DNA from 3 places in the Streptomyces sp. NPDC001668 genome. Region 1 is predicted to be linked to each of the others. Evidence: riboswitches for the same ligand, from Rfam matches in the RefSeq annotation. Region 1 holds a riboswitch; each other region holds the start of a gene.

Region 1 (7,751 bases):
CTGAACCAGATCGTCGCACCGGCGGGCACGTCGACCTCCAGGACCCCGCGCTCCGCGGTGACGGTGCCGCCCTGCTCCAGTTCGACGGCCCAACGGCCGAGGCCGTGGCGGAAGTCGTCGTGGGCGAGGAGGCGCCGGTGGCGGGGTGAGGCGCTCGCGGTGCCCGCGGGGACGAGGGCGGCCAGGGCGGCACCTGCGGCGAGGGCTCCGAAGGCTCTGCGGGTGGTCGTCACGTCAGGGGGTTCCTTTCGGGGGACTGCTTCGAGGATTCCGGGCACTGCTCCGAGGATTCCGGGTACCGATTCAAGGCTTCGGGGTGCCGCCTCGAGAGGAGGCCGATCAGCCGGTCGGCCACCTTGCGGTGGCCCTGGGCACTGGGATGGACCGTGCCGTTGAAGTCGCCCCGCGTGGCATCGAGCCAGCCGGTCGTGTCGACGAACTCGACGCGTCGATCGGCGAGTTCGTCGACGACGAAGGCTATGTCGGTGGCATGGCTGCCGTCGAAGGGGCGCAGGGCGAGGATGCGGGCGTGTGGCGCGGCGGCCCGGAGCCGGGTCAGATAGGCGCGGTAGGCGGCGCGGAACTCGGTGGAGCCGGACGCGGCGTCGTTGGTGCCCTGGTTCACCACGATCACATCGGCCCTGTGGTCCGAATCCGCCCTGGAGCCCGCGTAGTTCCAGCCGTACGCGTCGGACGCGGCGGGCACTCCCCCGTTGCCGGTCCGGATCACCCCCTGCCGTCCGAACCCGACCTGGGTGAGCGAGGCGTGCAGGGCATCGGCGACCAGCGTGGGGTAGGCGGCCGTACCGTCCGCGCAGTCGGAGGTGTTCTCCTCGCACAGGGCCATGACGCCCTGGGTGATCGAGTCGCCGTAGAACACCAATTCACGCTTCTTGGCGGGGGGTTGCGGCAGCAGCTGCCCCCGGATCCCGGTCAGCGCCACCCCCGTCTCCAGTGGCGGGATCCACCGGTTGACCCGCGAGAAGACGTCCTTGACGGAGATCTCGACGGAGTGCGGTCCGCTGCCGCTTGCCGTGATCGCCAGGTCCGCCCGGTCGACGGAGTGCACCTGCCCGGGGCCGCCGTCGACCGACACGTGGATCTGTGCGGGGACGGTGACGGACGAGATGTCGAAGAGGGCGTGGACGGACCGGCCGGTGAAGCGGAAGCGGAGCCGGGAACCGGAGTTGACGGTGACGGCGGCTTCGGCGGTCCGGCCCCAGTGCCCCTCGTAGGCGATACGTCCGTCGTCGGGGCCTACGACGGTCGAGGCACCGGACGCCAGGGCGGGCGGCATCGCGCCGGCGAGCAGACCCACGACGGTGGCCGCGGTCGCAAGGGTGCGTCTCATGACGGGATCCGGTCTCCGATCAGGGCCAGGTTCTGGATCGCCGCGAGGGCCCACTGGGCGGAGGAGTTGGTGGAGATCCAGGGGATCTCCCGCGTGGTCCGCAGGACCGCCGGGGTCTTGATCGTGACCGGGTTCCAGTCGTTGGACGGGAAGTAGGTGTCGCTGCCGGTGAAGAACTCGTTCCACGCGCGCGTGGCGAGCGTCGGGTCGTTCTTGCGCTGGGCCGCGTAGGCGGTGATGCGCGAATGCGCGGCCGGGAGCGCCGACTTCCAGGTGGAGCCGGTGAGCTGACGCTTCTGGGCGTCGGTGGCGTTGTAGTACTGCGCGTAGTTCAGCCACGCCGTTCGGAACTCCGGTACCTCCTCGCCCAGCAACGAGACGATCTCGCTATTGGTCTCGACGAGGCCGAACACGGCACTGAGATGGGACACGTTGACGGCCGTGTCGGTCGTCACGGCGAACTTCCCGGTGTCGGCGTCGAGCAGACCCGTCCCCGTGAAGAAGCCGTTGGGCTGTGCGGCGATGGTCCGCAGCGAGTTGAGGAGCTTGGCCTTCGCCCTGGTCGCCCCCGGGCCGCCCCGCTCCCATTCCGTGAGCCAGGCCGCCGAGATCCCTCCCCAGTCGGTGCCGAAGCCGACCGACAGGGCGTGCCGGTCGCCGGGCTCGTAGCCGTCGGTGCGGACCTTGCGCTGCGGGTCGACCTCGAGGAACGTCAGCTCCACGTCGGCGAGTTCGCTCAGCAGGTCCCCGGTGCGCTCGTCGCCGGTGAGGTAGTAGTGGAAGCGGCGGTTGGCGGCCGTGGAGATGCGGACCTGCTTGGCGCTGTCCGCCCAGTGCTGCACTCCGTGCCGGGTGCCGAGGCCCGCCCACTTGCCGAGGTGGTAGACGTCGACCTCGCCGGTGTGCCGGGTCATCGCCTCCGCGAACCGGAACACCTCCGCGGAGCCGGTCCGCAGGAAGTGGTACCAGAGCCAGAGGTCGGTGCCCAACTCCGAGTTGTCCCAGGCGAATCCGCCGATGTCGTAGCGCCAGACGTGCCGGTCGTTGTCGTAGGTGTGCTGGACGTCGCCGTAGTCGAGGAAGCCGTACCAGCGGCGCTCCTCGCGCTGGTCGCGGTAGTAGGCGAAGAGGTCGTCGAGGTGGTCCTCGATCGCCGCGCGGGCTTTCGAGGAGCGGTCCACGGGCGCCCAGTCGCCGAACACGCCTGCGGAGCGCAGCCGTTGGGGAGTCGCGGCGAGCAGCGGAGGAGCGGCCACCGCCTTCGCCTGGGCCGCCAGGACATCGGCGGGCGGGGTCTTCTCCACGGCCCAGAAGGTCAGTTCACTGGTGCGGGCGATGCCGTACGGGGTGCCGAAGCCCGGCTGATAGTCCTCGTACGTGATCTCCAGACCGCCGTCGGACTGTTCCTCGTAGGTGTCCTGACCGAGGCCGTCGTGATAGAAGCGCAGGTCGAGGGGCTGGGCCTCGGGTGAGTAGAGCCAGAGGGTGACCTCGGCGGCCGCGGACTCGGCGCCGCGCACATCGAGTTGGGCGGGGTGCCGCTGCCAGAAGTCCCGCAGGCCGAAGGAGAGTCCGCCGCTCGGGCCGCCGACGTATCCGAAGCCGGCCGCGCGCTGTCCGGCCGCGGCCGGGATCCAGCCGTAGCCCGCCGTGGTGCGCTTGCGGATCTGGTAGCCGTCGGCGGTCGGCTGGGTGAGCGTGTAGTCGCCCCACCGCGGGATGTACGCCAGCCTGCTCGCCACCCGGGTGTCCCAGCCGGCGGTGTCCGGCAGCCGTTCGCCGGCGATCTGCGCGGCCCGCACCGCCGCGCCCGGGTCGCGCCGCAGCCCCGTGACTCCCTGGACGGCCTCGCTGAACAGGCCGCCGCCCGAGTCGGCGAACCGCACATGGCGGTCGTAGGGCTGGTCGCTCAGCGGCACGGTGAAGCGGACGCCGAGTCCGCGCAGGAAGTCGCCCTGGTCGGAGCCGGGCCGCTGCTCGCCGTCCCAGACGAAGGTGTGCACCAGGCGGAAGGATTCCGCACCGGCGAAGAAGGCGAACCGCAGCACGAACGGCAGCCAGGCCCTGCCGCCGTGCCGGTGTCGCCCTTCGACCCGGATGACGGCACGGACGGGTCCGTCCTGCTCGACCGTGATCTTCTCGATCCGGCCCGCGAAGCTGTCGAGGTCCGCGCCCTCCCGAACGGAGTCCTGGCGCAGGGCCACCAGCCGTCCGTCGCGGGCGATCTCGGTCGTGCCGCGCCGGATGCCGCGTACGACGGTGTCGGAGCCCTTGGCCCCGAAGACGGCGGTGATCACGCCGGTCGACACCTCGATCCGGCCGCCGTCGCCCCGGCCGACGGTGACCCGGTGGGCGGGCTCGGCCGGACTGCCCGCGCTCAGCACATAGCGGTCGGCCCGCGGTGCGTCGGGGGCGATCGCGTGCGCGGTCCACTTCACCGAGCCGTCGGGCCAGTAGGCGGTGGGCCAGCTCTGCACCGGAACCTCGTCGCCACCGGTGGTGGCGAGCCGGAACCGCTGCTCCGGGCGGTGGGTGCCGCGCGCCCACGGCACGCCCCAGGTGGCGCCGGCGTGGACGTCGGGCGCAGAGCCCTCCAGCCAGTGGAGCTCGGTGTCGTCGTCACCGGCCACCGCGGCGGCCGTACGGGACTGGGCCCAGGAGAACTGGGTGAGGGCGGCCGCGGCTGCGGCGCCCTTGAAGACGGTGCGTCGGTCGACGCCGGACACGGTGACCTCCGAAGGTCGTGGAAAGCGCTTACGCGGCAACGGAGTTCACTGTGTCCCGGCCCTCCCCTCCCTGTCGACGCTCTGAGCACACCCGCCACAAGATCGCAATGAAGTGATCATGAAGGCGCAAACATCCGCACGTGGGAGCTGCCGAGAAACACCGAAGGCCGGACCCGGGGATCGGGGTCCGGCCTTCGGTGGTACAGGGGACGTCAGCCGACGGCGACGCCCTTCGAGCGGAGGTAGGACACGGGGTCCACGTCGGAGCCGTAGTCCGGCGTGGTGCGGATCTCGAAGTGCAGGTGCGGTCCTGTCACATTGCCGGTCGCGCCGGAGAGGCCGATCTGCTGGCCCTCGGTCACGGTCTGGCCGGCCGAGACGGAGAGCTGGGACAGGTGCGCGTACTGCGCGTAGTAGCCGTCGTTCAGCTTGATGACGACCTGGTTGCCGTAGGCGCCGCCCCAGCCCGCGGAGACGACCGTGCCCGCGGCCACGGCCTTGAGCGAGGTGCCGGTCGGGACGACGAAGTCGACGCCGGTGTGGTAGCCGCTGGACCACATGCTGCCCGCGACGCGGTAGCCGGTGCCGATGGTGGCGCCGCTGACCGGGAGGGTGTAGCCGCTGGAGCTGGTGGTGTCGGAGCTCTGGGTCGCGGTCGTCGACTTCGCGGACGACTTCGACTCCGCCTTCTCCACCGTCGCCGAGGACGACTTCGGGGAAGACGGCTTCAGGCCGGAGGTGTCGGTCCTCGTCGTGCTCGCCTTCGCCTTCCTGCCGATGGAGAGCTTCAGACCGGGGTGGATCAGCGACGGGTCGTCGCCGACGGCCGCGCGGTTGTCGGCGTACAGCTTCTTCCAGCCACCGCTGACATTCTGCTCATCGGCGATCTTCGAAAGATAGTCGCCGACCCGCACCGAATAAGTGCGCACGGTCGAGGTCTTGGCGGCAGCCTTCTTCGCGGCCGTCTTTTCGGCGGACTTCTGCGTGACCGGAAGGGACTGAACGGCCTTTTCCGAAACGGACTGCGGGGTGGCGGCGTGAGCGCCGGTGGCCCCCATGAGCGGGAGGGCGAGCGCGGCGCCCCCGGTTCCGGCGACGGCGATCGAGCGGGTGAAGCGCTGGGACTTCGGACGGCGGTGCTTACCCTTCGCGGGCATGACGAATTCCTCTCCGGCGCCTGCGAGGTGAGCTGTCGGGTGCGGGCTGGAGATGCCCGGCCGCGTCGGGACGCGGCTAAACCCCAAGCCGTTCCGGAGACCGGAACAGGCGGTACTACCTGTGGGTCCCCCGCTCCTGCCGTGCACGGGTGAGTGTGTGTGGGGAATCCGTTCGGCGGCAGGATTGGGCGTCCGACCGGATCGGTGGCGAACGTAAACGAGCAAGACGCAAAGGGACAAGTGAGAGGTTCCCTGTGCATGCGTTCCCATTGATCGGGTATGAGAATTACCGGTCACCCTGTGTGAATCGGACGCCCGCCATCCGACCCGAATCCCCTTGCGGAACCTGTGAATTACGTGAACATGACGTGCGACTCACCGTCACGGATATGACGCTCCTCACGTCACGAATTCACAGGAACCCCAATCCCGGGCGGAGTTGGAAGGAAGCTATTAATTCGGACAGAAGCCCTAGATACGACGCAGTCGGATAACCGCGGCATCGAGGTCCCCGTGCAAACCGGTGCGAAGTCCGTGATGCAGCAGTACGGCCCCTCGGTGGACTTCGCCCGTTTCGGGGCATTCGTACGATGCTGTCGGGTCGAGTCCGCGCAGCCGCAGCGAGGGGACGGGCTCGCCGTACTTCTGCGCCTGGAGCCAGGCGAGGACGACCGCCTCGTCCCCGAGGACGTACTGCACCGCGCTCAGCCCGCCCCGCGGAGGCCGCAGCCGGTAGAGGTCGCCACGCTGCACCAGGGGCCGGATTTCCTTGTAGAGACCCACCCAGCGCCCCGCCTCGGCGAGCTCCTCCTCGGTCCACTCGGCGAGGTCCCCGCCGACTCCGAGCACCCCGGCCATCGCGCTGACGAACCGGAACCGCAGCGAGCTCACCCGGTCGTTGAGCTGGGTGTTGGGACTGTCGGTGACCCAGGCGGCCATCACGCGCGCGGGATGGACCTGGCTGAAACCGTGCTGGATGGCGAGCCGGTCCAGCGGGTCGGTGTTGTCCGAGGTCCACACCTGGTCGGTACGGCTGAGCACTCCGAGGTCGATCCGGCCGCCGCCGCCCGAGCAGGACTCGAAGGCGACGCCCGGGTGGGCGTGGCGCAACCGGTCCAAAAGGTCATAGAAGCCGCGTACGTGGTCGACCCACAGGCGCTGCGGGTAGGGCTCACCGGGCCAGCCCGCGTCCGTGAAGCAGCGGTTGAAGTCCCACTTCACATAGTCGATCGGGGCCGAGGAGAGCAGGGTGTCGAGCTGCTCCCACAGATACTCCTGGACGTCCTCACGCGCGAGGTTCAGCACGAGCTGGTTGCGGAACTCCGTCCGCTTCCGTCCCGCCTGGTACTGCACCCAGTCCGGGTGGGCGCGGTACAGCTCGCTGTCCGGGTTGATCATCTCGGGCTCGACCCAGATGCCGAACTGCATGCCGAGCGCGCGCACGTAGTCGCCGAGCGGCTTCAGGCCCGAGGGGAAGCGGTCGGGGTTCGGCGTCCAGTCGCCGAGCCCGGCCCGGTCGCTGGTGCGGGCACCGAACCAGCCGTCGTCGACCACGAACAGCTCGACACCCATCGCCGCGGCCCGCCGGGCGAGGGTGCCCTGCTGCTCCTCGGAGATGTCGAAGTTCGTGGCCTCCCAGGAGTTGAACAGCACGGGCCGGTCCTGGTCCGCGTCCGGGATGACGTACGCCCGCTGGTAGGCGTGCCAGGCGCGGCTGGCGCCGCCGAAGCCGCCGTCGCTCCACAGGCCCGCGAAGACGGGCGTCCTGAAGGACTCCCCCGCCGCCAGCCGGAGCAGACCCGAGTCGTCGTATCCGGCACCGCCGGTGATCTGCACCCGCGCGTCGGGCAGTTGCGCGACCGCGATCCGCCAGGACCCCGACCAGCCGAGGGCGCAGCCGTAGACCTCGCCGCGCTCCTCGGTGGCGTCGGTGTCGAGGGCGACCCACGGCAGGTGCTGGTGCCCGGTGTGGCCGCGGCGGCTGCCGATGATCTTCTCGCCGTAGGTGAGGGGGGTCTGGGTGAGCAGGGACTCGGCGGCCCAGCGGCCGTGCAGCTGGGACAGCCGCCAGCCGTCCTCGCGGTCGGGCAGGGTCCAGGTGGCGGAGTCGGCGCGCAGCAGCTCGACCGGTGCCGGGCTCTCGTTGTCCAGGGTCACCCAGCGCTCCAGGACGTCGTCGCGCATCCGGTAGTGCAGGGTGATGGTCAGCCCGCCGTCGCGGAACCGCAGCCGCAGCTCGTCGCCCTCGCCGGCGTAGTCCTCGAAGATCCACTCGGTGCCGCGCCGCTCGTCGGTGCGCACGGACAGGGCGGGGCGGGTGAAGCGGGGGCCGCCCTCCACGGGGTACTCCTCGCGCCCGTCGAGCGTGGCCTCGAAGGGCCGGTACTCCGGCAGCGGCCTCACGGCGAGGGCCTCGGCGTCGGCGAGGGCGATCCTCGGGCCCCAGTGCAGGTGCACCAGCTCGTCGTCGGCGGTGAGGTGCAGGGCGTAACTGCTGGCCGGCCCGGACAGAATCCA
Region 2 (7,751 bases), on a different contig from region 1:
TAGGAGAACCGGCCTAGGAGACCCCGTCCAGAAGAACCGCCTAGACCGGCCCCGCCACCACCGACACCGTCTTCGCCAGCGACACGCCCGAGCCGTCGCGGCGCGGGTCGATCTCCGGGAGTTCGGCCGGTGTGCCGTTCTTCTGCGCGGCGCGGGCCGGGACGGCGCCCGCCCAGGCCAGGGACAGGCAGTCCTCGCCCTTCAGGAACCGCTGGCAGCGGACACCGCCCGTGGCGCGGCCCTTGCGCGGGTACTGGTCGAACGGGGTCAGCTTGGCCGTCGTCTGGACCGAGTCGTCGAGCGTGCCGCGCGAGCCCGCGACCGTGAAGACGACCGCGTCCGCCGCCGGGTCCACCGCGGTGAAGGAGATGACCTTCGCGCCCTCGGTCAGCTTGATGCCGGTCATACCGCCCGCCGGACGGCCCTGCGGGCGGACCTGCGAGGCCTGGTAGCGAAGGAGCTGGGCGTCGTCGGTGATGAACACCAGGTCCTCCTCGCCGGTCCGCAGCTCGACCGCGCCGACGATACGGTCGCCCTCCTTGAGCGTGATGACCTCCAACTCGTCCTTGTTGGAGGGGTAGTCGGGGACCACGCGCTTGACGACGCCCTGTTCGGTGCCGAGCGCCAGACCGGGCGAGGACTCGTCCAGCGTGGTGAGGCAGATCAGCGTCTCGCCGTCCTCCAGGGAGACGAACTCCGCCAGCGGGGCGCCGCCCGAGAGGTTCGCGGCCGACTCCGGCAGCTGCGGCAGGTCGATGACGTTGATCCGCAGCAGGCGGCCCGACGAGGTCACCGCGCCGATCTCGCCCCGCGCGGTGGCCGGTACCGCGGAGACGATCACGTCGTGCTTGGCGCGCTTGCCGTCGGCCTCCTCCGGGAACGGCTCGCCGTTCGCCGTACGGGCCAGCAGCCCCGTCGAGGACAGCAGCACCCGGCACGGGTCGTCCGCCACCTGGAGCGGAACGGCCGCCACGGGGGCCGTCGCTCCGGCCTCCAGCAGGACCGTGCGCCGCTCGGTGCCGTACTTCTTGGCGACCGCGGCCAGTTCGGCGGAGACCAGCTTGCGCAGCTCGGCGTCCGACTCCAGGATCCGGGTCAGCTCCGCGATCTCCGCGTTCAGCCGGTCCTGCTCCGACTCCAGCTCGATGCGGTCGAACCGGGTCAGGCGCCGCAGGGGCGTGTCCAGGATGTACTGCGTCTGGATCTCGCTCAGCGAGAAGCGCTCGATCAGCCGCTCCTTCGCCTGCGCGGAGTTGTCACTGGAGCGGATGATCCGGATGACCTCGTCGATGTCGACCAGGGCGGTGAGCAGGCCCTCGACCAGGTGCAGCCGGTCGCGCCGCTTGGTGCGCCGGAACTCGCTGCGGCGGCGCACCACTTCGAAGCGGTGGTCGAGGTAGACCTCCAGAAGCTCCTTGAGGCCCAGCGTGAGGGGCTGTCCGTCCACCAGCGCCACGTTGTTCACGCCGAAGGACTCCTCCATCGGCGTCAGCTTGTAGAGCTGCTCAAGGACCGCCTCCGGCACGAAGCCGTTCTTGATCTCGATGACCAGCCGCAGGCCGTGCGCGCGGTCGGTGAGGTCCTTGACGTCGGCGATGCCCTGGAGCTTCTTCGAGCCGACCAGATCCTTGATCTTGGCGATCACCTTCTCCGGGCCGACCGTGAAGGGCAGCTCGGTGACGACGAGGCCCTTGCGGCGGGCCGTCACCGTCTCCACCGACACCGTCGCGCGGATCTTGAAGGTGCCGCGGCCCGTCTCGTAGGCGTCCCTGATGCCCGAGAGGCCGACGATCCGGCCGCCGGTGGGCAGGTCGGGGCCCGGGATGTGCTTCATCAGGGCGTCCAGATCCGCGTTCGGGTAGCGGATCAGGTGGCGGGCGGCCGCGATGACCTCGTTGAGGTTGTGCGGCGCCATGTTGGTGGCCATGCCGACCGCGATGCCCGAGGCGCCGTTCACCAGGAGGTTGGGGAAGGCGGCGGGCAGCGCGCCCGGCTCCTGCTCCTGGCCGTCGTAGTTCGGGGCGAAGTCGACGGTGTCCTCGTCGATGGACTCCGTCATCAGGCTCGCGGCCTCGGCGGCGCGGCACTCGGTGTACCGCATGGCGGCCGGCGGGTCGTCGTTGCCCAGCGAGCCGAAGTTGCCGTGGCCGTCGACCAGCGGCACGCTCATCGAGAAGGGCTGGGCCATGCGCACGAGCGCGTCGTAGATCGACGCGTCGCCGTGCGGGTGCAGCTTGCCCATGACCTCGCCGACCACGCGGGCGCACTTCACATAGCCGCGGTCGGGACGCAGGCCCATCTCGTTCATCTGGTAGACGATGCGCCGGTGCACCGGCTTGAGGCCGTCGCGGGCGTCGGGGAGCGCGCGGGAGTAGATGACCGAGTACGCGTACTCGAGGTACGAGCCCTTCATCTCGTCCACGACGTCGATGTCGAGGATCCGCTCCTCGTACGAGTCGTCGGGCGGCGGGGTCTTCGTGCTGCGGCGGGCCATCGCTGCCGGCTCCTCTTTTCTGGTCGCTCGCCTACGGGTCGCTCACGTCGGCCCTTTGGCTCACTCTTGCTGAAGCGTGAACGGGATCTGACGCGGACCATTGTGGACCGCGGCACTGACAGTCCGGGCCGGGACCCGGCTGGGCCGCCCTGCACGGCGACCGCACGGCGCCTCCCTCACGGTTGCCCGCAGGCTACGCGATCCGCTGTGGGCGTACGCGCCCCGGGAACTTCACCGAGGGTCCGCACGCTTGCATACAGTGGCAGGACCGGCAGGAAAACCGCGGTTTCGACGACCGCGACCGCGATCGAAGGGACGTACATGCCCATGGGTCACACGGCCACAGACCAGGCAGGCACCGGGGGCCTGACAGCGACCGAGCACCGCCTGGCCAACGGCCTGCGCGTGGTGCTCTCCGAGGACCACCTGACCCCGGTCGCGGCGGTGTGCCTCTGGTACGACGTCGGCTCGCGCCACGAGGTCAAGGGGCGTACCGGCCTTGCTCACCTTTTCGAGCACCTGATGTTCCAGGGCTCCAAGCAGGTGCACGGCAACGGGCACTTCGAGCTCGTCCAGGGCGCGGGCGGCTCGCTCAACGGCACCACCAGCTTCGAGCGCACCAACTACTTCGAGACCATGCCGACCCACCAGCTGGAGCTCGCCCTCTGGCTGGAGGCCGACCGCATGGGCTCGCTGCTGGCCGCCCTCGACGACGAGTCGATGGAGAACCAGCGCGACGTCGTCAAGAACGAGCGCAGGCAGCGCTACGACAACGTCCCCTACGGCACCGCGTTCGAGAAGCTGACCGCGCTCGCCTACCCCGAGGGCCACCCCTACCACCACACGCCGATCGGCTCGATGGCGGACCTGGACGCGGCCACGCTGGAGGACGCGCGCGCGTTCTTCCGTACGTACTACGCGCCGAACAACGCCGTCCTGTCGGTCGTCGGCGACATCGACCCCGAGCAGACGCTCGCCTGGATCGAGAAGTACTTCGGCTCCATCCCCTCCCACGACGGCAAGCCCGCGCCCCGCGACGGCTCGCTGCCCGAGATCATCGGGGAGCAGCTGCGCGAGGTCGTCGAGGAGGAGGTCCCCGCGCGCGCGTTGATGGCCGCCTACCGGCTGCCGCACGACGGCACCCGCGAGGCGGACGCGGCCGACCTCGCCCTCACCGTCCTCGGCGGCGGCGAGTCCTCCCGCCTCTACAACCGGCTCGTACGGCGCGACCGTACGGCCGTCGCGGCCGGCTTCGGCCTGCTGCGCCTGGCCGGTGCGCCCTCCCTGGGCTGGCTCGACGTGAAGACCTCTGGTGACGTCGAGGTGCCGGTCATCGAGGCCGCCATCGACGAGGAGCTCGCCCGGTTCGCCGAGGAGGGCCCCACCGCCGAGGAGATGGAGCGCGCCCAGGCCCAGTTGGAGCGCGAGTGGCTGGACCGGCTCGGCACCGTCGCCGGCCGCGCCGACGAACTGTGCCGGTACGCCGTCCTGTTCGGCGACCCGCAGCTCGCCCTGACCGCCGTACAGCGCGTCCTGGAGGTGAGCGCCGAGGAGGTGCAGGAGGTCGCCAAGGCCAAACTGCGCCCCGACAACCGCGCGGTGCTCGTCTACGAGCCCACCGCCCCGGCGGAGATCGCCGACAGCGCCGAGGAGGCCGCCGAGGACCCGCAGGCCGCGGCGACCGTAGAAGCCAGCGACGACAACGAGGAGGCGGCCAAGTGACGGAGCTCGCCGCGATGGAATTCCACCCGCAGCCGCAGGCGGGCGAGCCCAAGGTCTGGGCCTTCCCCGCCCCCGAGCGCGGGACGCTCGACAACGGCCTGACCCTGCTGCGCTGCCACCGCCCCGGCCAGCAGGTCGTCGCCGTCGAGGTGCTCCTGGACGCGCCCCTGGACGCGGAACCGGCCGGCCTGGACGGCGTCGCCACGATCATGGCGCGCGCCTTCTCGGAGGGCACCGACAAGCACTCCGCCGAGGAGTTCGCCGCCGAACTGGAGCGCTGCGGCGCCACTCTCGACGCGCACGCCGACCACCCGGGCGTCCGCCTCAGCCTCGAAGTGCCCGCCTCCCGGCTCGCCAAGGCGCTCGGTCTGCTGGCCGACGCGCTCAGGGCGCCCGCGTTCGCGGACAGCGAGGTCGAGCGGCTCGTCCGCAACCGCCTGGACGAGATCCCGCACGAGCTGGCCAACCCGTCCCGCCGCGCGGCCAAGGAGCTCTCGAGGGAGCTGTTCCCGGCGGACTCGCGCATGTCGCGCCCGCGCCAGGGCACCGAGGAGACGGTCGAGAACATCGACTCCGCGGCCGTACGCGCCTTCTACGAGAAGCATGTGCGCCCCGCCACCGCGACCGCCGTGGTCGTCGGCGACCTCACCGACATCGACCTGGACGCGCTGCTCGCCGACACCCTCGGAGCCTGGACCGGCTCCACCGCGCAGCCGCGTCCGGTGCCTGCGGTGACCGCCGACGACACCGGTCGGGTCGTCATCGTGGACCGCCCCGGCGCCGTCCAGACGCAGCTGTTGATCGGCCGTATCGGTGCCGACCGGCACGCACGCGTGTGGCCCGCGCAGGTGCTCGGCACGTACTGCCTCGGCGGCACCCTCACCTCCCGCCTGGACCGCGTCCTGCGCGAGGAGAAGGGCTACACCTACGGCGTACGGTCGTTCGGGCAGGTCCTCAGGTCCGCCCCGGACGGCTCGGGAGCCGCGATGCTCGCCATCAGCGGCTCGGTCGACACCCCGAACACCGGTCCCGCCCTGGACGACCTGTGGAAGGTGCTGCGCACCCTCGCGGAGGGCGGTCTCACCGACGCCGAGCGCGATGTCGCCGTACAGAACCTGGTCGGTGTGGCGCCGCTCAAGTACGAGACCGCGGCGGCCGTGGCGAGCACGCTGGCCGACCAGGTCGAGCAGCACCTGCCCGACGACTACCAGGCGACGCTGTACCAGCAGCTCGCCGCGACCGGCACCGTCGAGGCCACCGCCGCCGTCGTCAACGCCTTCCCGGTGGACCGGCTGGTGACGATCCTGGTCGGCGACGCGGCGGCCATCAAGGAGCCCGTCGAGGCCCTCGGTATCGGCGAGGTCAAGGTCGTGTCGGCCGAGTAGCGGAAGCATGACCGAGGGGCCCTGGTGACGGCAGCGTCGCCAGGGCCCCTTCGGCACCCGACTCTCTTAGATGTCCGAATTGGGCAGGAGGTTGCCTGTCTGCCCTGTGGGATGCGCTACAAACACCCTGATCGGTTTGGGGATTGAAAGCGGCCCCGCTTAGCGTCCTCTGGGCTGTCCGTCAGGCACTGCGCCGCGCCCGCGGCACCGGACAGTCATCGCCGAGTCCCCGCATGGCGCGAGCCAGGGGAGCCGGGGACCCACACCACAAGTCCCTGGGGTGAATCGGACGCCCGCGCACCGCGAGGGGGTCCGTAGGAGACCTTCCTGCTCCGAACCCGTCAGCTAACCCGGTAGGCGAGAGGGAAGGAAAGGACCAGCCACTACATGGCGTTCACCTGCGCCACCGGGAAGCACCGTCGTCCCAGCCGCATCAAGCGCACCACCGCCCGCGCGGCGGGTGTCGCGGCCCTCGCCACCACCGGCGTCATCGGCACCATCGCCGCCCCGGCGCTCGCCGCCGACAACTCCGTCGAACAGACCGGTCTCATGCCCGTCGTCAGCGTCGGCGACTCCCTCGCCGACCAGCTCGACGCCCAGGCCGAGGCCCAGGCCGAGGCCGCCGCGCAGAAGAAGGCGGCCGCGGAGGCCAAGCGCAAGGCCGAGGCGCGCGCCAAGGAGATACGCGAGGCCAAGGAGCGCGCCGCCCGCGAGGCCGAGCGCAAGCGCCTCAACGCCTTCGTCGCCCCGATCTCCGGCTCCTACATCTCCACCGGCTACAAGAGCGGCGGCTCCCTGTGGTCCTCCGGCAGCCACACCGGTGTCGACTTCCACGCCGCCAGCGGCACCTCCGTGCACGCGGTCGGCCGCGGCACCGTCGTCGAGGCCGGCTGGGGCGGGTCGTACGGCAACAACATCGTGATCAGGATGGCCGACGGCACGTACACCCAGTACGGCCACCTGTCGTCCATCGGCGTCTCGGTCGGCCAGTCGGTCACCCCCGGCCAGCAGATCGGCCTCTCCGGCGCGACCGGCAACGTCACCGGCCCGCACCTGCACTTCGAGGCGCGCACCACCCCCGAGTACGGCTCGGACATCGACCCCGTCGCCTACTTGCGTTCGCACGGTGTGAACGTCTGACGACCCGTCGCACGATCTCCGCGAGACCCCGGCTCCCCGAGCCGGGGTTTCGTCGTTTCCGCGGCCCCGTTGTCCAAAAAATATCCCTGGATTCCAGTCCGCCGTCGGAAATTCGCGCTCATTGCAATAGAGTCACTGAACACACGTCAATCGGAGACGTTTCACGGGGATTAAGACGGAGGTCGGACATGCGTATTCCGGCGCACTCGGTATGCACGGCGATCCGGGACGACATCGTCGCCGGTGTCTACGAGCGCGGCAGCCGGCTCACCGAAGAACTGCTCGCCCGCCGTTACGGCGTCTCCCGCGTCCCCGTCCGGGAGGCCCTGCGGACGCTGGAGGCCGAGGGCTTCGTGGTGACGCGGCGGCACGCGGGCGCGTGCGTGGCCGAACCGACCGAGCAGGAGGGTGCCGACCTCCTGGAGATGCGCATGCTGCTCGAACCGCTCGGCGCCTCCCGGGCCGCCCAGCGGCGCACCGAGGCCCACCTGAAGGTGCTGCGCGGCCTGGTCCGGCTGGGCCAGGAGCGGGCCAGGCGGGGCAACAGCGACGATCTGCGCTCCCTGGGGGGCTGGTTCCACGAGACGCTCGCACAGGCCTCCGGCAGCCCCGCCATGACCTCGATGCTGACCCAGCTGCGGCACAAGATCGCCTGGATGTACGCCGTGGACGCGCCGGCCGACCCCGTGGAGACCTGGGCGGAGCACGGCGCGATCGTGGACGCGGTGGCGCGCGGCGACGGCGAGCGCGCGCGGGCGATCACGGCGCTGCACACCGAGCGCTCGGGTGCGGTGCACCGGCTGCGGTTCACCTCAGGGCCGGAGCGCACCGATCGTGTGAGGACCTCGCAACATCCTGTAAACGTGACGGGTGTGCGGCATTAACACGGGCGCCGTATACAAAGAGGAGTAATTCGCGGGGGATTATTTCTGCTGCCCGTGAAAGGGAAAAGCGAAGGGGCTCGACCGGTAATTCGGACGAGCCCCTCGGTGCTTTTCAGGGCACCCGTA
Region 3 (7,751 bases), on a different contig from region 1:
CTCGTCGCCGCTGAAGCTGAAGGAGCCCTCGGTGACCGGCAGGGCGTGCGCCTCGGCGCCGGCGAGCAGGCCGGTGGTGCCGGTGGCCATGGCCAGTGCCAGTGCGAGGGTGGCGGTGGCCCGCGTCAGGACGCGTCTGGGCAGCGTGAGTTGCATGGATGTTCCCCCTGGTGTGTTCGCACACGTGTGCGCATGTTTCCGTCGGCGAGGTGAGTCTGCCAACCAGCGGGATGAGCGACAACTGTGTTTCAGGTGCGATGAGTTGAGGTTTCGGCCAACGCCTGATCCGTACTTCGTGGTCGCACCGGACCCCGCTTCTTTGTCACACCTTGATCAGACGTAGCTCCGCCCTTTGATCCGCCCACTCCGCGCCCTGCCTAGGCTTGGCCGTCTTGTGGATTTCGAGGGGGAGTTGAAAATGGTGCGACGAAGATCGATCGCTTTCGCCGGGATCGCCGCGCTGGTGCCGCTGGTCGCCTCGGCCGTTTCCGCGCAGGCGGCCTCGGGCTCGCTGGCCGTCACCACGCTGGGGCGGCACGGCGCCAAGGTCGCGACGACGGTCACCGTGGTCGCGGTGCCGTCCGGGCAGACGTACAGCGTGGCGTCGGGCAAGCGGATCAGCCTGCCCTCGGGGCGCTACCTCGCGATGACCGACATCTGGGAGCACGGCACGGAGGGTCTGGGCACGGACACCATCGGCGCCCAGGTCGTCCAGGTGTCCGGCAGCACCTCGGTCACGCTGGACGCGCGCAAGGGCAAGGCCGTCAAGGTCTCCCTCGACACACCCGCCGACGTGACCGAGGCGCCGCGGATCAGCGCGCAGGTGTGCGCCGGCACGGTCAGCAACATGCCGTCCGCCTTCAGCACCGGCGGCTGGAACTACCAGGGGTCGCTGTACGCCATCCCGAACTCCTCCCGGCTGCTGCAGTTCGGGTACATGGCGCGGTGGACGGGCCACGACAGCTACGTCGCCGTGAAGAACACCACCGGGATCCCGGCCGCGCCCGGCGGGTCGTACAAGCGGGCGAGCCTGGCCACGATGCGCTTCTCGGTGCGCAGTGGCACGCAGATGGCCCAGCAGCACGACACCGCGCTCCAGGCGACACCGAAGACCGACGACTGCACGACCGACCTGATGACCGAGGTCCGCGACGACAGGGCCCCGTACAGCGCCACCGTCCATGTGACGCCGGGGACCTGGCAGCCCCGGGACGACATCATCGCGAGCAACGGCGACGACGTCGGCGGCGGTTTCCCGAAGGTCAGGACGCTCAGGGCGGGCCAGAGCTTCACCCAGTCCTTCGGTCGGGCCGCGTGGAGCCCGATGCACTACCTGCCGATGATCGGGGGGAGGTCCGTCACCTTCATCCCGGACGCCCTGATCGGCGACCCCGACGTCGGGGTCAACGGGGCCGACCCGACGAAGGAGACGGTGGTCCTCAAGAAGGGCGGCACCACCGTCAAGAAGCAGACCCTGACCAACTGGGGTACCGGCGACGCCGAGTTCTCGGCGGGTATCCGCTCGGCCGCCTGGTACGACCTGAGCGTCGACGCCCATCGCTACCGTCCCGGCATCACCTTCCCCGCCGGCATGCTGTCCTCGCGCGTCACCCTCGACTGGCACTTCAAGGCCGACCCGGCCAAGTCGATGGTCGCGCCCGTCTTCATGACCCGCTTCCTGCCCACCGGCCTCAACAGCCGCAACCAGGCCGCGCCGAGCAGCACCACGACGGTCGATGTGAGCGCCGGTCGCGGTTCCCAGGGCCCGGATCTGCGGTTCACCCAGGTGACCGCCAAGTCCGTGCGGGTCTGGTCGTCCGCCGACGGCGGCAGGACGTGGAAGGCGGCGACGGTCAGGCACTCCGGCTCGACCTGGCAGGCGTCCGTCCACAACCCGGCCTCCGGCGCGGTCGCCCTGCGCTCCGAGGTGACCGACGCGGCCGGGGACCGCTCGGTGGAGACGGTCTACCGGGCGTACGCCCTCGGCTGAGGCCCGAGGCCCGAGGCCCGAGGCCCGCGGCCTGGGGCCCGCGGCCTGGGGCCCGCGGCCTGGGGCCCGCGGCCTGGGGCCCGAGGCCGGAGGCCCGAGGCCCGAGCCCCCGGGTCAGAACAGGTGGCGGTTCGGGGCCTTCGCGCGGTCCTCGTACCCGTCCAGCACCACCACGTCCACGCCCCGCGCGGTGAGCAGTCCCGTTCCGTCCGCCCCCGCCACGAACGTGTCCGGCTCCCGCCACGCCGTCACCACCCGGCGTACCCCCGCGTCCAGGATCAGCCGGGCGCAGGGGGCGGGGCGGGAGGCCCGGTGGGTGCAGGGTTCCAGGCTGGTGTAGACGGTGGCCGTGGCCAGGCGGGGGTCGTCCGCGGCGATCTTCGCCAGGGCCGCCTCCTCCGCGTGCACGACCGGGTCGCCGCCCTCCCTGGAGTGCCCGCGCGCCAGCTCCGTGCCGTCGGCGGCCACCACGACCGCGCCCACGCTGAACGCCGTCCGCGAGGGCGGGCACCGGTCCGCCAGCTCGCAGGCCAGCGCGAGCCACCGGTGGTCGGCGGCGGCGGGTACCAGGCCGGTGCCGGGGGCCGTGGGCTCGTAGCGCATCAGGACCACGTCCTCGATACGGCGGGTCTCCACGAGGCGCAGGCGGCCCGCCTGGTAGGCGCCCGGGCCGAAGAGGCGGGGGGCGTCCGGAGCGCCGACGAACAGCGGGGCCAGCACCAGCTGCACCTCGTCCGCCAGGCCCTGCTGGAGGAGCTGGGTGTGGATCCGGCCGCCGCCCTCCACCATCAGCCGCTCCACTCCGCGCTCCGCGTGCAGGTGCTCCAGCAGGCGGCGCCAGTCCAGCTCGGGGCCGAGCGGAACGATGTCGGCGGCGATCCCCAGCGCCCTGGCCCGCTCCGCGCCCTTGTCCGTCGTACAGACGAGCTTCTCGCCGCCCGTGTGCCAGAAGTTCGCGGCCGGGTCCAGCTCGCCCGAGCCGCTGACCGTGACCTTCAGGGGGTACGGCGGCTTCCCGGCGGCGGTGCGGGCCGCGCGGCGCGCCTCGGAGTTCACCAGCAGGCGGGGGTTGTCGGCGCGGATCGTGCCCGCGCCGACGAGGATCGCGTCCACGGAGGCGCGGACCTCGTCGACCCGGTCGAAGTCGGCCGGGCTGGACAGGAGGAGGCGGTCGGGGCCGGTGTCGTCGAGGTAGCCGTCGAGGGAGACCGCGGCGGAGAGGAGGACGTAGGGGTGGGGCATCGGGGCGGTCCCTCTCGGAAACGGAAGGCGGGGCTTGGTTCAAGTTTGAAGCAAACCTACACTGGGGGTATGACGACCCGCTGGCTCAGCCCCGACGAGCAGCGAGCCTGGCGTGCCTACCTCGCCGCCTCGCTCCTCCTGGAGGACACCATCGACCGGCAGCTCCAGCAGGAGGCCGGCATGCCCCACCTGTACTACTCCATCCTCGCCAACCTCTCCGAGACCCCGCAGCGGCGGCTGCGGATGACCGAACTCGCCGAGGGGCTGAAGATCACCCGCCCGCGGCTGACGTACGCCGTCGCCCGGCTGGAGAAGGACGGGCTGGTACGGCGCGAGAGCTGCCAGTGGGACAAGCGCGGCAGCGTCGCGGTGCTCACGGACGAGGGTATGGCGGTGCTGGAGCGGGTGGCGCCGGGGCACGTGGAGACGGTGCGTACCGCGCTCCTCGACCGGCTCACGCCGGAGCAGGTGGGCCAGCTGGAGGAGATCTTCACCAGCGTCATCGAGGGGCTCCAAGGGGATGAGGGCGCCTCCGGGGAGGTCCCGTGGCGCCGGCGGTCCTCCCCGTCGTGTTCGTGAGAAGTCCCGAGTGACGAGGGCCATAAAACCGTTGCTTCAAATTTCAAGCATGAGGTAGGGTCTCGATCAGTAGAACTGCTTCAAATCTGAAGCAGGTATGCCTACGGACCGGAGTACCCGCATGACCGACCTGCCCGCCGCCACCCAGCGCTCCCGCGTCCGCGTCCCGCTGCGCTTCGGGGACGGTTACCGCGTAGACGCCGAGCTCGTCACCTTTCATGGCCTGGCCGACGGGCAGGAGCACCTCGCCGTCGTCCTCGGCGACCCGGGACCCGTCCCGCTGGTGCGCCTGCACTCCGAGTGCCTCACCGGCGACGTCTTCGGCTCCGCCCGCTGCGACTGCGGTCCGCAGCTGCGCGAGGCCGTCGAGCGCATAGCCGAGCGCGGCGGGGTCCTGCTGTACCTGCGCCAGGAGGGCCGCGGCATCGGCCTCTACAACAAGCTCGACGCGTACGCCCTCCAGGACCAGGGTCTCGACACCTACGCCGCGAACACCGCCCTCGGCCTGCCCGAGGACGCCCGCGACTACACCGCGGCCGCACAGATGCTGACCGCGCTGGGGATCGGCGAGCTCGACCTGCTCTCCAACAACCCCGACAAGGCGGGCCAGTTGCGCGACCTCGGCATCGACGTCCGCGACCGCGTCCCCACCGGCGTCTTCACCACCGCCCACAACGTCCGCTACCTGCGCGCGAAGGTCCTGCAGACCCAGCACACGCTGCCGCTCGCGGAGCTGACGGAGCTGACGGAGCTCGGCGTCGGCTGAGCGCCCGTCACCCGGGCGGGTGCGTCGGACGGGCCAGGACGGTGAGCACCTGCCGGTGACCGCTGTCGCCCGGCGGGCGGGCTCAGCCGGAGGACGACGCACGCCCGCTGCCGGTCCGGCGAGTCCGCTCCCGCGGGCCGGCATCGAGAACCTGTTCGTCGCCCGGGCGACCCCGCCTGGCGCGAGCCACCCCGCGGATGGCGTACAGTAGTGAACACACCGACGCGGGGTGGAGCAGCTCGGTAGCTCGCTGGGCTCATAACCCAGAGGTCGCAGGTTCAAATCCTGTCCCCGCTACTCAAGGCTCAGGGCCGGAGTCCAGTCACTGGACTCCGGCCCTGAGTGTTTCCCCCGGCCGGGTCACCCGGCTCGCCCGCCCACGGCACCCGGGCAAACCTGGGGAGGTGGAGCAGGAGGGGCCGATCTCGCGGGCGCGCACCTTCGTCCGCGTGCTCCCGGCGCTGCTGCTCGTCGCCGGGGCGTTCTACGACTACCTCACTCCGGCGCAGTTCTCCGCCGCGCCCCTGTTCACCGCCGCCCCCCTGGTCGCCGCCCCGCTCTACTCGCGGCGCGGCACCGTCCTGACCGGCGCCGCCTCCGTCCTCGTCGTCCTCGCGGTCCATCTGCGCCTCGGGATCCTCCTGGAGACCGACGCCGTCACCGAACTGGTCACCGTGGTCACGGTCGCCGTCCTCGCGGTCCTCATCAACGTCCTCGTCCGCCGCAGCAGCGAACGGCTCGCCTCCCAGCGCGAGATCGCCGAGGCCGCCCAGCGGGCGGTGCTGCCCGGGCCCGCCGGGCGGATCGGCGGGTTCGACATCGCCGTGCGCTACGAGGCGGCCCAGGCGGACGCGCTCATCGGCGGCGACCTGTACGCGGTGCAGGACAGTCCGCACGGGGTACGGCTGATCGTCGGGGACGTACGCGGCAAGGGGATGGGAGCGGTGGCGGCCGTCGTGATCGTCATCGGGGCGTTCCGGGAGGCCGCCGAACAGGAGGCCACCCTGGAGGCCGTCGCCCAGCGGCTCGAGCGGGCGCTGGCCCGGGAGGTCACACGGCGGGACGGCGTCGAGGCCTTCGAGGGGTTCACCACGGCCGTCCTCGCCGAACTCCCGCACGACGACGGGGTCGTACGGATCGTCAACCGCGGCCACCCGCCGCCCCTGCTGCTGCACGGCGACGGCACGGTGCGCGCGCTGCCCGCCCGCAGCCCCGCGCTGCCGCTCGGCCTGGGCGACCTCGGCACCTGGCCCGACCGGGCCGAGGAGCACCGCTTCCGGGGCGGGGCCACGCTGCTGCTGTACACCGACGGACTGTCCGAGGCCCGGGACGGGCAGGGGCGGTTCTACGATCCCGAGGCGCGGCTGTGCGGCCGTGCCCCCGGTGAACCGGGCGCCCTGCTCGCCGCCCTCGCGGGCGAGGTGCGCCGGCATTCCGGTGGCTTCCTCACCGACGACATGGCGCTGCTCGCGGTACGGCGGCCGTACGGCGCCCGTCGTGACGTGGGGTGATCGGGCGACCGCCCTCCGCATAACAACTGACGCACCGTCAATGCCGGTGTGCCGCCTGAGGCAAGGTCAACTCGCCCGTTTTTAGCCGTTCATGGGTCGTAAGTCCTGCGGGATTTCGTTAACGATCAAGCGGAACGGCTTGGAATCGGGCCCCCGGGTCTATTAACGTTCGATAACGCAGCGCGGTCGTCCCAGCCGTCACAAGAGACGGCTCCGTGCTCACGCGCCGAATTCCGCAAGGGAACCGGGGAACCACCACTTGGGGTGAATCGCTCGTAGTCCGCCGTGTCAGCACGGCGGGTATACGCGCGTAGGAGACCTTCCTGCTCCGAACCCGTCAGCTAACCCGGTAGGCGAGAAGGAAGGAAAGGAGCGCGCCCACGTGGCGTCCAACCCGCCTGCCCCCGAGGCCCCGCCCGTACCACGCAGCACTCTCGTGTACGGCGGCTACCACGCTGACGACGAGGCCCCGCTCGGCGAGTGGAACCCGACCGCGGAGACCCTGGCCCCCGTACGAGGCCGGCACCGCGTCGCCAAGCAGCGTGGCGGGGGATTCGCCCGCAGCTCCACCGTTCTGGGCGTCGGTGTCATAGCCGCCGTCAGCGCGGGCGGGATGGCCAGCGCCAACACCGGCAAGCCGCCGGTCTCCCTCTCCATGCCCGACCTGGGCTCCGTGAGCTCGCTCATCTCGAACGACTCCGACTCCGCCGCGGACGACACGAGCGCCTTCAGCAGCGTCGGCACCACCACCGTCGACACCGCCCAGGGCGCCTCGGACGCCGGTGAGGCACTGCGCTCGCGCATCCTGGCCCAGGCCGAGCAGCAGCAGGACCAGATCGACACCAAGGCCGCCCAGGCCGTCGCGGACGCCGCCCAGAAGGAGGCCGACGCGGCCGCCGCCAAGGCGGAGAAGGACGCTCTGGAGAAGGCCGCCGCCGCGAAGAAGAAGGCGGAGGAGGAGGCCGCGAAGAAGGCCGAGGCCGCGCGCCTGGCCGAGCTCGCCAAGCAGTACACGCTGCCGACCTCGTCGTACACCATCACCTCGACCTTCGGTCAGGCCGGTTCGCTGTGGTCCTCCGGCTACCACACGGGCCTCGACTTCGCCGCCCCCACGGGCACGCTCATCAAGGCGATCCACAGCGGCACCATCACCGAGGCCGGCTGGGCCGGTTCCTACGGCTACCGCACGATCCTCACCCTCGACGACGGCACCGAGCTGTGGTTCTGCCACCAGTCCTCGATCAGCGTCAGCGTCGGCCAGAAGGTCGGCACCGGTGACGTCATCGGCCGCGTGGGCGCCACGGGCAACGTGACCGGCGCCCACCTGCACCTGGAAGTCCACCCGAACGGCTCGGCCGACGGGATCGACCCGATGGCGTGGCTGCGCGGCAAGGGTCTCAACCCCTGAGGTTCCCCCACGACGTGAACTCCGGCAGCCCTGACGACGTCCCCCCGACGTCAGGGCTGCCGGTGCGTCGGAGCGGGTGATTCCGCTTGTTTACGAGGACTTTGCGGCCACGCCGGAAGAGGGATCTCCGGCGCGGGCGTTGACGTATGGCATGACTTCTCTTCGCAAGCTCGGCTCCTCCGACCTCGAGGTCTTCCCGCTCTCCCTCGGCGGCAACGTCTTCGGCTGGACCGCCGACGAGGCCGCGTCCTTCGC

What was found. A riboswitch is a leader RNA that binds a small molecule or an ion and turns the genes downstream of it on or off. The one in region 1 is predicted to bind cyclic di-AMP.
Positions count from the first base shown of each region.
Region 2: linked by a shared signal. The riboswitch ahead of ACFYZ8_RS23995 (M23 family metallopeptidase) and the one ahead of ACFYZ8_RS13680 (peptidoglycan DD-metalloendopeptidase family protein) in region 1 are both predicted to bind cyclic di-AMP.
Region 3: linked by a shared signal. The riboswitch ahead of ACFYZ8_RS30460 (M23 family metallopeptidase) and the one ahead of ACFYZ8_RS13680 (peptidoglycan DD-metalloendopeptidase family protein) in region 1 are both predicted to bind cyclic di-AMP.

Region 1 is NZ_JBIAUQ010000004.1:56,735-64,485, reverse strand. Features, by position in the region: gene ACFYZ8_RS13695 (DUF6250 domain-containing protein) at 1-233, opposite strand, end outside; gene ACFYZ8_RS13690 (GDSL-type esterase/lipase family protein) at 230-1,351, opposite strand; gene ACFYZ8_RS13685 (Tat pathway signal sequence domain protein) at 1,348-4,077, opposite strand; gene ACFYZ8_RS13680 (peptidoglycan DD-metalloendopeptidase family protein) at 4,290-5,234, opposite strand; cyclic di-AMP (ydaO/yuaA leader) riboswitch at 5,239-5,396, opposite strand; gene ACFYZ8_RS13675 (alpha-galactosidase) at 5,706-7,751, opposite strand, start outside.
Region 2 is NZ_JBIAUQ010000007.1:462,898-470,648, reverse strand. Features, by position in the region: gene ACFYZ8_RS24015 (CobW family GTP-binding protein) at 1-3, shown strand, start outside; gene ACFYZ8_RS24010 (DNA topoisomerase (ATP-hydrolyzing) subunit A) at 41-2,494, opposite strand; gene ACFYZ8_RS24005 (pitrilysin family protein) at 2,822-4,216, shown strand; gene ACFYZ8_RS24000 (M16 family metallopeptidase) at 4,213-5,601, shown strand; cyclic di-AMP (ydaO/yuaA leader) riboswitch at 5,811-5,976, shown strand; gene ACFYZ8_RS23995 (M23 family metallopeptidase) at 5,989-6,741, shown strand; gene ACFYZ8_RS23990 (GntR family transcriptional regulator) at 6,930-7,625, shown strand.
Region 3 is NZ_JBIAUQ010000012.1:9,149-16,899, reverse strand. Features, by position in the region: gene ACFYZ8_RS30495 (hypothetical protein) at 1-156, opposite strand, end outside; gene ACFYZ8_RS30490 (hypothetical protein) at 419-1,990, shown strand; gene ACFYZ8_RS30485 (dihydrofolate reductase family protein) at 2,105-3,232, opposite strand; gene ACFYZ8_RS30480 (MarR family transcriptional regulator) at 3,302-3,811, shown strand; gene ribA (GTP cyclohydrolase II) at 3,933-4,577, shown strand; tRNA gene ACFYZ8_RS30470 (tRNA-Met) at 4,801-4,874, shown strand; gene ACFYZ8_RS30465 (PP2C family protein-serine/threonine phosphatase) at 4,982-6,088, shown strand; cyclic di-AMP (ydaO/yuaA leader) riboswitch at 6,303-6,459, shown strand; gene ACFYZ8_RS30460 (M23 family metallopeptidase) at 6,471-7,496, shown strand; gene ACFYZ8_RS30455 (aldo/keto reductase) at 7,648-7,751, shown strand, end outside.